One region of the Nocardiopsis tropica genome, then DNA from elsewhere that is predicted to be linked to it. Evidence: riboswitches for the same ligand, from Rfam matches in the RefSeq annotation. Region 1 holds a riboswitch; each other region holds the start of a gene.
What was found. Region 1 has a riboswitch for cobalamin ahead of ACFQBR_RS14450 (ribonucleoside-diphosphate reductase subunit alpha). Riboswitches for the same ligand answer to the same signal wherever they lie in the genome.
Positions count from the first base shown of each region.

Region 2: linked by a shared signal. The riboswitch ahead of ACFQBR_RS13405 (nitrite reductase) and the one ahead of ACFQBR_RS14450 (ribonucleoside-diphosphate reductase subunit alpha) in region 1 are both predicted to bind cobalamin.
Region 3: linked by a shared signal. The riboswitch ahead of cobN (cobaltochelatase subunit CobN) and the one ahead of ACFQBR_RS14450 (ribonucleoside-diphosphate reductase subunit alpha) in region 1 are both predicted to bind cobalamin.

Region 1 covers NZ_JBHSUF010000008.1:68,268-71,533, forward strand. Annotated here, with positions in the region: gene ACFQBR_RS14440 (NYN domain-containing protein) at 1-49, shown strand, start outside; gene ACFQBR_RS14445 (hypothetical protein) at 77-649, shown strand; cobalamin riboswitch at 1,075-1,265, shown strand; gene ACFQBR_RS14450 (ribonucleoside-diphosphate reductase subunit alpha) at 1,423-3,266, shown strand, end outside.
Region 2 covers NZ_JBHSUF010000007.1:183,469-186,734, reverse strand. Annotated here, with positions in the region: gene ACFQBR_RS13415 (precorrin-2 C(20)-methyltransferase) at 1-206, opposite strand, end outside; gene ACFQBR_RS13410 (precorrin-8X methylmutase) at 203-868, opposite strand; gene ACFQBR_RS13405 (nitrite reductase) at 865-1,800, opposite strand; cobalamin riboswitch at 1,855-2,058, opposite strand; gene ACFQBR_RS13400 (PepSY domain-containing protein) at 2,285-3,019, opposite strand; gene ACFQBR_RS13395 (response regulator transcription factor) at 3,179-3,266, shown strand, end outside.
Region 3 covers NZ_JBHSUF010000007.1:203,602-206,867, forward strand. Annotated here, with positions in the region: gene cobN (cobaltochelatase subunit CobN) at 1-1,253, opposite strand, end outside; cobalamin riboswitch at 1,288-1,425, opposite strand; gene ACFQBR_RS13480 (ABC transporter ATP-binding protein) at 1,440-2,258, opposite strand; gene ACFQBR_RS13485 (FecCD family ABC transporter permease) at 2,255-3,266, opposite strand, start outside.

The DNA.
Region 1 (3,266 bases):
CGGACTGCGCCAGGGGTTCTGGCAGGCCCTGGAGCGGGCCAGGTCCTGACAGGGCGCGCGGGAGTGCGAGTAGGGGATGGGGGCGATGCGGTTGACCCACGTGACGACGGCAGAACTCGACCGTTGGGAATTCCACGCTGTCCGGTCCGGTGAGCACGGACGGGTCGCCGCCCAACTCCTGGACCTGGCCAACCGGGTCGACGCGGGGAGCGAGGTCTCGCGCGCGGAGCTGTTCGTGCGCGCGGGGGAGCAGTGGGAGATCGCCCAGGAGTTCGAGCGCGCCTGCTCGGCCTACCAGAGGGCGATCGACGACGGCGGGGCCACGGTGATCGACGCCCGCGCGCTCAGCGCCGGGGCACTCCTGCAACTGGACGAGGTCGACCAGGCCTACGCCCACCTCAAACGCCTGGAGGGCGAGGATCCGCCCGGACTCCAGACCTTCATCCACGTCGCGGAGGCACTGTACGCGCACGACGACCTGGAGGGCGCCGAGCGGTGGGCGACGGTCGGCGCGCACCGGTTCCTCGACCGGGCCTCCTCGCCCTACGTCCGCGACCTCCTGGTGGAGCTCCTGCGCATCCGGTTCCGCATCCGCACCGACCTGGGGCTGTCCGAGGACCGGCTGGACCGCAGACTCGACGAGGAGTGACCCCGGCCGTCCGGCCCGGCGGAGTGAGCTTTCCGACGTGCGGGCGCGCCGCCGACACGCCCGGGGCGGTGGAGGCACGGATCTCCGCCCGGCCGCTCCGGTCCGGGGCCGGCCGCCGCGGACACGGCCGTGTGGTCAGCGGCACCGGTTCGCCGGGCGCCGCCCGAACCGCCTCGGAAGCGGCGTTCCGGGCGTTCGGCCGCCCCTCGGGGGGCGCTCCCGGTCCCGGGGAGCCCCGGCGACGATCTAGGCTGTGTCCGGTCGCCTCCCAGCTGCCCCGACGAGGCGCGACATCCCCCTGAACCGGGTGCCCGAGGCCCTCTCATACCACGGCCCACGCGTGTGTTCGACGATCGTCGAAGAATCCGAGAAATCGATGACACGCCATCATCTTGCGGTGTTCCAACGCAGGGCCCCCTAGATGTAGTATCTGTCCCGCTGGTGGTTCACCCCTCGGGGTGAGGCAAGAGGGAACCCGGTGCGAAGCCGGGGCTGCCCCGCAGCGGTAAGTGGGAACGAAGCCGTCACAGGCACTGGGGACCCCCGAAGGCCCCGGGAAGCGACGGTGCGTAGGCCGCCCACGAGCCCGAAGACCTGCCACCGGTGCGCACGTGAACGTGCGCCGACGACGGGGCTTCGAGGGTGAGCCGCCGCGACCCACCGGTCGGACGACCGCACGCACCCGGTGCGTCGGTCCCCCGGTGCGTGCCGCGCACCTTGCCCATCGTGTCCCCTCCCCGCCGGGACTCTTCTACCGAGGTTGGAGCCGCTGTATGACCCTTGACGTCGAGGCCGTGCCCGTATCCGTTCGGCCCGAGCCGACCAACGAGGGCGCGCCCCCCGCCGCCGTCGACCGGATCGAGCACGTCGTGACCGAGGCCTGTGCGAGGCTCACCGGTGTTTCGGCGGAGAAGGTCCTCACCGAGGCCCGCCGCGGCTTCTACCCCGGCATCCCCGACTCCGAGGTCGAGCTCGCCCTGGTCATGGCCGCCCGCAGCTTCGTGGAGGTCGACCCGGACTACTCGTTCGTGGCCGCCCGCCTGCTGCTGGACAAGCTGCGCCGCGAGGCCCTCACCTTCATCAGCGGCGCCCCCGACGCCGCCGGGCAGTCCGAGATGGGCGAGCGCTACGCCGCCTACCTGGCCGCCTACGTCAGCCGCGGCATCGACCTGGGCCAGCTCGACCCGGCGCTCGCCGGGTTCGACCTGGAGCGCCTGGGCGCCGCCCTGCGCCCCGAGCGCGACGAGCAGTTCACCTTCCTCGGCATCCAGACCCTCTACGACCGCTACTTCCTGCACAGCGACGAGGTCCGCTACGAGCTGCCGCAGGCGTTCTTCATGCGCGTCGCCATGGGGCTGGCCCTCAACGAGGACGACCGCGAGGCCCGCGCCATCGAGTTCTACGAGCTGCTGTCCTCGTTCGACTTCATGGCCTCCACGCCCACCCTGTTCAACGCCGGCACGGTGCGCGCGCAGCTGTCCTCCTGCTTCCTCACCACCGTCGGCGACGACCTCCAGGCCATCTTCCACGGCATCAGCAACAACGCGATGCTGTCCAAGTACTCGGGCGGGCTCGGCAACGACTGGACCCCGGTGCGCGGCCTCGGCTCGCACATCCGCGGCACCAACGGCAAGAGCCAGGGCGTCGTCCCGTTCCTGAAGATCGCCAACGACACCGCCGTCGCGGTCAACCAGGGCGGCAAGCGCAAGGGCGCCGTGTGCGCCTACCTGGAGACCTGGCACATCGACATCGAGGAGTTCCTCGACCTCCGCAAGAACACCGGCGACGACCGCCGCCGCACCCACGACATGAACACCGCGAACTGGGTTCCGGACCTGTTCATGCAGCGTGTGGAGCAGGGCGGCAGCTGGACCCTGTTCTCGCCGGACGAGGTCCCCGACCTGCACGACAAGTACGGCACCGACTTCGCCGAGGCCTACGAGAAGTACGAGGCCGCCGCCGAGGAGGGCCGGATCAAGGTCGCCAAGAAGATCCCCGCGGTCGACCTCTGGCGTCGCATGCTGACCATGCTGTTCGAGACCGGGCACCCCTGGATCACCTTCAAGGACCCGTCCAACCTGCGCTCGCCGCAGCAGCACGTCGGCGTCGTGCACTCCTCCAACCTGTGCACCGAGATCACGCTGAACACCAGCGCCGACGAGGTCGCCGTCTGCAACCTGGGCTCGGTCAACCTGGCCCAGCACGTGGGCCCCGACGGCCTGGACGCCGAGCGCCTGCGCCGCACCGTCCGCACCGCCGTGCGCATGCTCGACAACGTCATCGACGTGAACTTCTACACGATCCCCGAGGCGCGCCGCGCGAACATGCGCCACCGCCCCGTGGGCCTCGGCCTGATGGGCTTCCAGGACGCCCTGTTCAAGCTGCGCACCCCGTTCGCCTCCGAGGGCGCGGTGACGTTCGCCGACGAGAGCATGGAGCTGATCAGCTACTACGCCATCGAGGCGTCCATGGAGCTGGCCTCCGAGCGCGGCGCCTACGAGTCCTTCGAGGGCTCGCTGTGGAGCCGGGGCGTCCTGCCGATCGACTCGCTGCGGCTCCTCGCCGACTCCCGCGGCGGCGACCTGGACATGGACCGGGGCGAGACCCTCGACTGGGA
Region 2 (3,266 bases), on a different contig from region 1:
GCGCCGGTGGTGACCGGGTAGGTGAGCTGTTCCTCGACCGCCGAACCGGGGATCAGCGACGCGGCGATGCGGCGGGCGTTGGACGCCTTGCCGACCCCGGCGTGGTAGGCGACGACGTCGGCCGCGGCGATGAGCCGTGCGGCCTTGAGGGTGATCAGCTCGGGGTCGCCGGGGCCGACGCCCACCCCGTGGAAACGTCCGGTCACTCCTCCTCCTTGGCGAGTGCGTTGAGAGCGGAACAGGTCATCGCGGAGCCTCCGCGGCGGCCGCGGGCGGTCACGTAGGGGATGTCGGCGCCGAACCGGTCGCCGAACTCCGTCAGCGCCTGCTTGGACTCGGCGGCCCCCACGAAACCGACGGGGCAGCCGACGATCGCGGCCGGGCGCGGCGCCCCGTCGGCCAGCATCTCCAACAGGTGGAAGAGGGCGGTGGGCGCGTTGCCGACGGCGACCACGGCGCCCTCCAGGAACGGTTCCCACAGGGAGACCGCGGCGGCGCTGCGCGTGGTCCCCCACTCGGCGGCGAGGCCGGGTACGCGTCCGTCGCCCAGGAAGCAGAGCACCTCGTTGTCACACGGAAGGCGGCTCGCGGTCACACCGCTGGCCACCATGCGCGCGTCGCACAGGATCGGCGCCCCGGCACGCAGGGCGGAGCGCGCCGCGGACACCAGGCCGGGGTGGACCACCAGGTCCCCGGCGAGGTCGACCTGGCCGGTGCCGTGGATCATCCGCACGGCGAGCCGCTCCGCGTCGGCGGGCAGGTGCCCGAGCTCGGCCTCCTCCCGGATGACGGCGAAGGAGTCCGTGTAGATCGCGGGCCCGTCGTCGATGTAGTCGTAGTGCCGGCCCGGCCGGCGTGGGGCGGTCACCGCGCCTCCCCGGGGGCGGAGCCGGGCTTTCCGGGTACCAGGACGCCGCGCCAGGGTGTGACGACGAGTTCGCCGGACCCGGCGGCGAGCGCCTCCGCGGCGAGGGCCTCGGCGGCCGGACGGTCCAGGCCCTCGTCGGGCACACGCACATGCCGTGCGCCCCCGGGCAGCGGGCCGTACGGCAGCGGCGGGGCGGGAGGCGGGAGCCGCCGGTCCGGTTCCACCGGCCCGGCCAGCGGCGCCGGGAGCTCGGCGACGTGCCACGGCGCCGTGGGCCCCTCCCCGCGACGGTCCAGGAACGCGTCCGCCAGGCGCAGGAGCGCGGCGGGCGCCTCGTCGACCGGCACCAGCGGGCCCCAGCTCTCGCCGATCCTCAGCTGGGCGACGCCCTCGTCCAGGGCGACGAGCCCCAGGTCGCACGGGTGGCCGATCAGGTCGCCGCGCCCGTCGTCCAGGACGAACAGGAAACGGCCGGGCAGGTCGGCGCGGCGCGGGACGGAGCACAGCATCGTGTCCAGGTCCGAGGCGACGGGTCGCAGGTCGGCCCGGCCTCCGCCCGGTCCGGTCCCGGCGGGGCCCGCCGTGCCCGTGCCCGTGCCCGGGGAGACCATCACGTTGCGGACGAGTTCGTGGCTGACGGAGGGCAGCAGGCCGGTCTCCGCCAGGGCCCGGACCACCTCGGGCCCCAACCGCCCCGCGTTTCCCGGCAGCGCGCGCAGTTGCAGGTTCGCGCGGCCGGTGACGTGGACACGGCCGGAGCCGTACCGGTCGGCCACCGCGGCGAGGGCGCGCAGCGAGGAGGCGCCGACACGGCCGCCGATGAGCCGGAGCCTGACCAGCAGGCCGTCCTCGGCGGGCCAGGGTCTCAGCACGCCGGGGCAGCGGTCACGGCGCGTACGGCGCGTGGAGGGGGGAGAACCGGGCGGGGACATGCGCGTCCTTCGGGTCAGGGACTCGTTCGCGGAGCCCGCGGATGACTCGGCGGACCGTGGCCGCCGGTGCCAGCAGGTCTTCGGACTCGGATTCGACCGGTGCGGAGCGCCTTCCCGGAGCCGTGCTCCAGTGGCTGTCCCGGGGAGTGCTCCCCGGACGTGCCCGCCCGTCATCCTCACCGCTGCGCGTCAGTCCCGGATTCCCACCGGGTTCCCTGACCCCACCAAGTGGAGTTCGACTGGCCCGACGAGGGTACCCCGACCCCCTCCTGCCTGCTCCGGGGGACGTCGCCTTGCCGTGCCGGCCTCCGGCGGCGGCCCCGGGCGGTCCGGCCGGGGCGGACCGGGCGACCGGCCCCGCCCCCGGGCCCGCAGACCGGATGACCGGACGACATGAAGGGGCCCCGCCCCCCGAGGAGGGCGGGGCCCCGACCGCGCGGACACGGGGACGGGCCGCGGGACGGCCGCACGGGGTCCTCGCAGGTCAGTCCTCGGCGCGCACGTCGACGACCTCGCCGGCCGCGTCGAGGATCACCTCGTACTCCTGGCCGCCGGCGTCGAGCACCTCGGCGTCCCAGCCGTCCCAGCCGTCCTCGTCCTGGCGCTCGACCTCGACGGTGCGGGCTCCCTCGCCGACCGCCTCGGCGGCGTTCGCGGACACCGTGTCGCGGTCGGCCTCGGTCTGCCCGCCGGTGTTCTGCCACGGGGCCGGGCCGTCGTCGGTGTCCCGGAAGGCCAGCCCGTTGATGGTGTACACGTCGGCGTCGTCGCGGTCGTCGTCGGCCTCGTAGCGCACGCCCAGCGTCACCTCGGTGCCCTCCAGGCCGCGCAGCTCGTCCAGGAGCGGCTGGACGGTGCCGTTGCCGTCGAAGTCCTCCAGCTCGGGGTCGGTCAGCAGCCACTCCTCGGGGCCGAAGTCGACCTCGACACCGGACACCGTCCAGTCGTCGGTGTCGTCGCCGTCGCCGTCGTCGTCACCGTCGGCGCGCAGCTCGCCCACGAGCTGCTCCAGGCCGTCCACCGACTGGGTCGAGGGGGGGTTCTGCCCCGACGCGTCCCCCCCGCTCGCCGAGGGGGCCGAACCGGAGGTCACGCCGGTGAGCTCGATCGAGTCGACCTGCTGCTCGGGGTCGTCCACCACGAGGTAGCCGATCGTGCCGACGGCCAGCAGCCCGGCCGCGGCGGCGGAGGAGAGGAGGATGACGGTGTTGCGCTGCATCGGCGTTTCCTTTGCTCGAAGGTTTCTACTGCCCCAAGCATGCGGCGGCAAGATGATGGAGTCCTGAAAGCCACCTGAAGAACGTCTTCATGTGGCTCTCAGGAACGGTTCAGCGGTTCCTGCCAAGGTAGGGGGACCACGGGCGGAGAGGACACGGCGTTGGCGATTCTGGTGGTGGAGGACGAGGAGGGCATCGTCTCCTTCGTGCGGCGGGGCCTGGAGACGGCCGGGTACCAGGTGCTCTCGG
Region 3 (3,266 bases), on a different contig from region 1:
GCCTCGGTGAGCTGGACGGAGGTCAGCCAGTCCTCGTCCTGGCCGCCCGCCGCGATCAGGGCGTGGATCAGGGCGTCGCCCGCCTCGGTCTCGTCGGGCAGGTCCAGGCCGGGAAGGGCGTCGGGCGCGCCCAGGTCGTAGCCCTCCCGGCGCAGGCGGCGCAGCAGGCGCACCAGGGAGCGGGGGGTGTCGAGCCCGACGGCGTTGCCGATGCGCGCGTGCTTGGTGGGATAGGCGGACAGGACCACGGCGATCCGCTTCTCGGCGGGCGGCACGTGCCGGAGCCGGGCGTGGGCGACGGCGGTCCCGGCCAGCCGCGTGCAGCGCTCGGGGTCGGCGACGTAGCGGGGCAGCCCGTCGCTGTCGATCTCCTTGAAGGAGAACGGCACCGTGATGATGCGGCCGTCGAACTCGGGGATGGCGATCTGGGTGGCCGAGTCGAGCGGGGTGACCCCGTCGTCGGAACCCTCCCAGTCCGCGCGTGAGCTGGTCAGGCACAGGCCCTGGAGGACGGGGACGTCCAGGGCGGCCATGCGCTCCACGTCCCAGGCCTCGTCGTCGCCGCCCGCGCTCGCGGACGCGGGCACGCTGCCGCCCGCCGCGAGGACCGTGACCACCAGGGCGTCGAAGCCGCCGAGCGCCTCGTAGAGGTCGTCGGGGGCCGAGCGCAGCGACCCGGCGAAGACGGGGACGCCCACGGCCCGGCCGGTCGCGTCGACGGCGTCGGCCAGGGCGTGCGCGAACGCCGTGTTGCCGCCCGCCTCGTGGGCCCGGTAGTAGAGGATTCCCACCTCGGGGAGGCCCTGGCCGTGCGGCCGCTCGCGCTCGGCGAAGCCCCACGGCGGGAGCGCCGACGGGGGCTCGAACCCCTCCCCGGTCAGCAGCACGGTGTCCGACAGGAAGGCGTGCAGGCGGCCGAGGTTGGCCGGACCGCCCTCGGCCAGGTAGCGGTGGGCCTCGGTCGCCACCCCGATGGGCACGGTGGAGTGCTCCATGAGCTCGGCGCTGGGCTGCTGCTCGCCGCTGAGGACCACCAGGGGCGTGCCCCGCTCGCGGACGGCGGCCAGACCGGGCCACAGGTCGTGCGAGGAGCCCAGCAGGCGCACCACCACGAGGTCGGCGCGCCCGACGGCGCCGGTGAGTTCGGCGTCGGAGGCGCGGGACGGGTTGGCCCACAGGTAGGCGGCGCCGCTGGCCCGCGCGGACAGCAGGTCGGTGTCGGACGTGGACAGCAGAGCGATCCGGACCGTCATGGCCGGGCTCCTCCCTCGGGGTTCTCGCCCCGTCGGCGGTCGGACTGCCCGGGCCAGTGTCTGGCTGCACCCCTCGTCGGGGTGTCACAGTGGCGGAACCGCCCCGGAATCTCACCGGGTTCCTGTACCACGGGCAAAGGATTCACACTGTAGCCGGGAGCCCCTCCTCCGGTCCCGGCGGGGACGTCAGGAGCGGTCGGCCCGCCCCGGGGGGACGGCGCCCCGGCGCAGGAAGCGGACCACCGGGCCGTCGGCCCCCGGGGTGACCTCGGCCGGGACCCCGTACACCTCTCCGATGAGGTCGGAGGTCAGGACCTCGGAGGGCGTGCCCCCGGCGACCGCCCGGCCGTCCCGGAGCACGACCAGGCGGTCGCAGTACATCGCCGCCAGGTTGAGGTCGTGCAGGGCGATCACGGTGGTCACCGGCAGGCCCGTGACCAGCTCCATCAGGTCGAGCTGGTACTGGATGTCGAGGTGGTTGGTGGGTTCGTCGAGCAGGAGCTCACCGGGTTCCTGGGCCAGGGCCCGGGCGATCTGGGCGCGCTGGCGTTCGCCGCCGGACAGGGTGTGCCAGGACTGGTCGGCCCGGTCCGCCAGTCCGGTGCGCTCCAGCGCCCGCGCCACGGCCTCCAGGTCGGCCGGGGTCATGGGCGTCCAGGACCGGCGGTGCGGGATGCGTCCCAGGGCCACCACCTCGCGGACCGTCAGCTCGGTCTGGGTGTGCGCCTGCTGCTGGACGGTGGCCACCCGCCGTGCCACGGCCCGGCGGCCGACCCGGTCCAGCGGCCGGCCGTCCAGGGTGACCGCCCCGGCGGAGGGGGCGAGCACCCCGGCGAGCAGCCGCAGCAGGGTGGACTTGCCCGACCCGTTGGGTCCCAGCAGGCCGACGGTCTCACCGGGGCGGGTGGCGAGGGTGACGCCGTCGAGCACGAGACGGCCGCCGATCCCGAGGCTGACCCGGTCGGCGCGCAGCCCCTCCCCCGGGTCCCGGACCGGGTGGTTCACGTCTTCCTCCTCACTCGGTACAGCACGGCGATGAAGGCGGGCACCCCGATGAGGGAGGTGACCACCCCCACCGGGATCTCCTGCGGGTCCAGCGCGGTCCGGGCGACCGTGTCCACCCACACCAGGAAGACCGCCCCCGCCAGCGCGGTGACCGGCAGCAGCCGGGCGTGGGAGGAGCCGGTGAGGGCCCGTGCGGCGTGCGGCAGGACCAGGCCCACGAACCCGATCGCGCCCGTGGAGCTGACCAGCACCGCCGTGAGCAGTGCGGTGGCGCTCAGCAGCAGCACGCGGGCCCGGCCCACCCGGACGCCCAGGTTCGCCGCGGCCTCCTCGCCGAAGGCGAAGGCGTCCAGGGTGGTGGTGTGGGCGAGGCAGACGGCGAGCACGAGGCACAGCACCGCGGCGCACAGGAGCACGTCGGTCCATCCGGCGCCGCCGAGGGAGCCCAGCAGCCAGAACAGCACCGCGCGCGTGGTGTCGGCGTCCGCCGAGGTCAGCACGATGAACGAGGTCAGCGCCGAGAACAGCTGCATGGCCGCGACCCCGGACAGCACGACGCGGTCCATGCTCCCGCCGAGGCTGTGGCTGAGCAGCATCACCATGCCGAAGGAGAGCAGGGCGCCCGCGAAGGCCCCCGCCGGGAGCGAGACCGCTCCGGCGCCCCAGCCGAGCACGGTCACGAGGACCGCCCCGGTGGAGGCGCCGGAGGAGACCCCGAGCACGAAGGGGTCCGCCAGCGGGTTGCGGAGCAGGGACTGCATGACCGCGCCGCACACGGCCAGGCCGGCCCCGCAGACCGCGGCGAGCAGGGTGCGGGGCATGCGCAGGTTCCACACGATGCCCTCGCGCAACCGCGTCAGGGGGCTTTCGCCCCACCCGAACCGGGCGGCGGCCGACCTCCAGACCTCGGCGGGGGTGAGGTCGGCGGGCCCGATGGTGACGGCGACCGAGACCGACAGGCCGAGGAGCAGCAGGCCGGAGGTGACGAGCAGCGCCGGGCGCGCACCG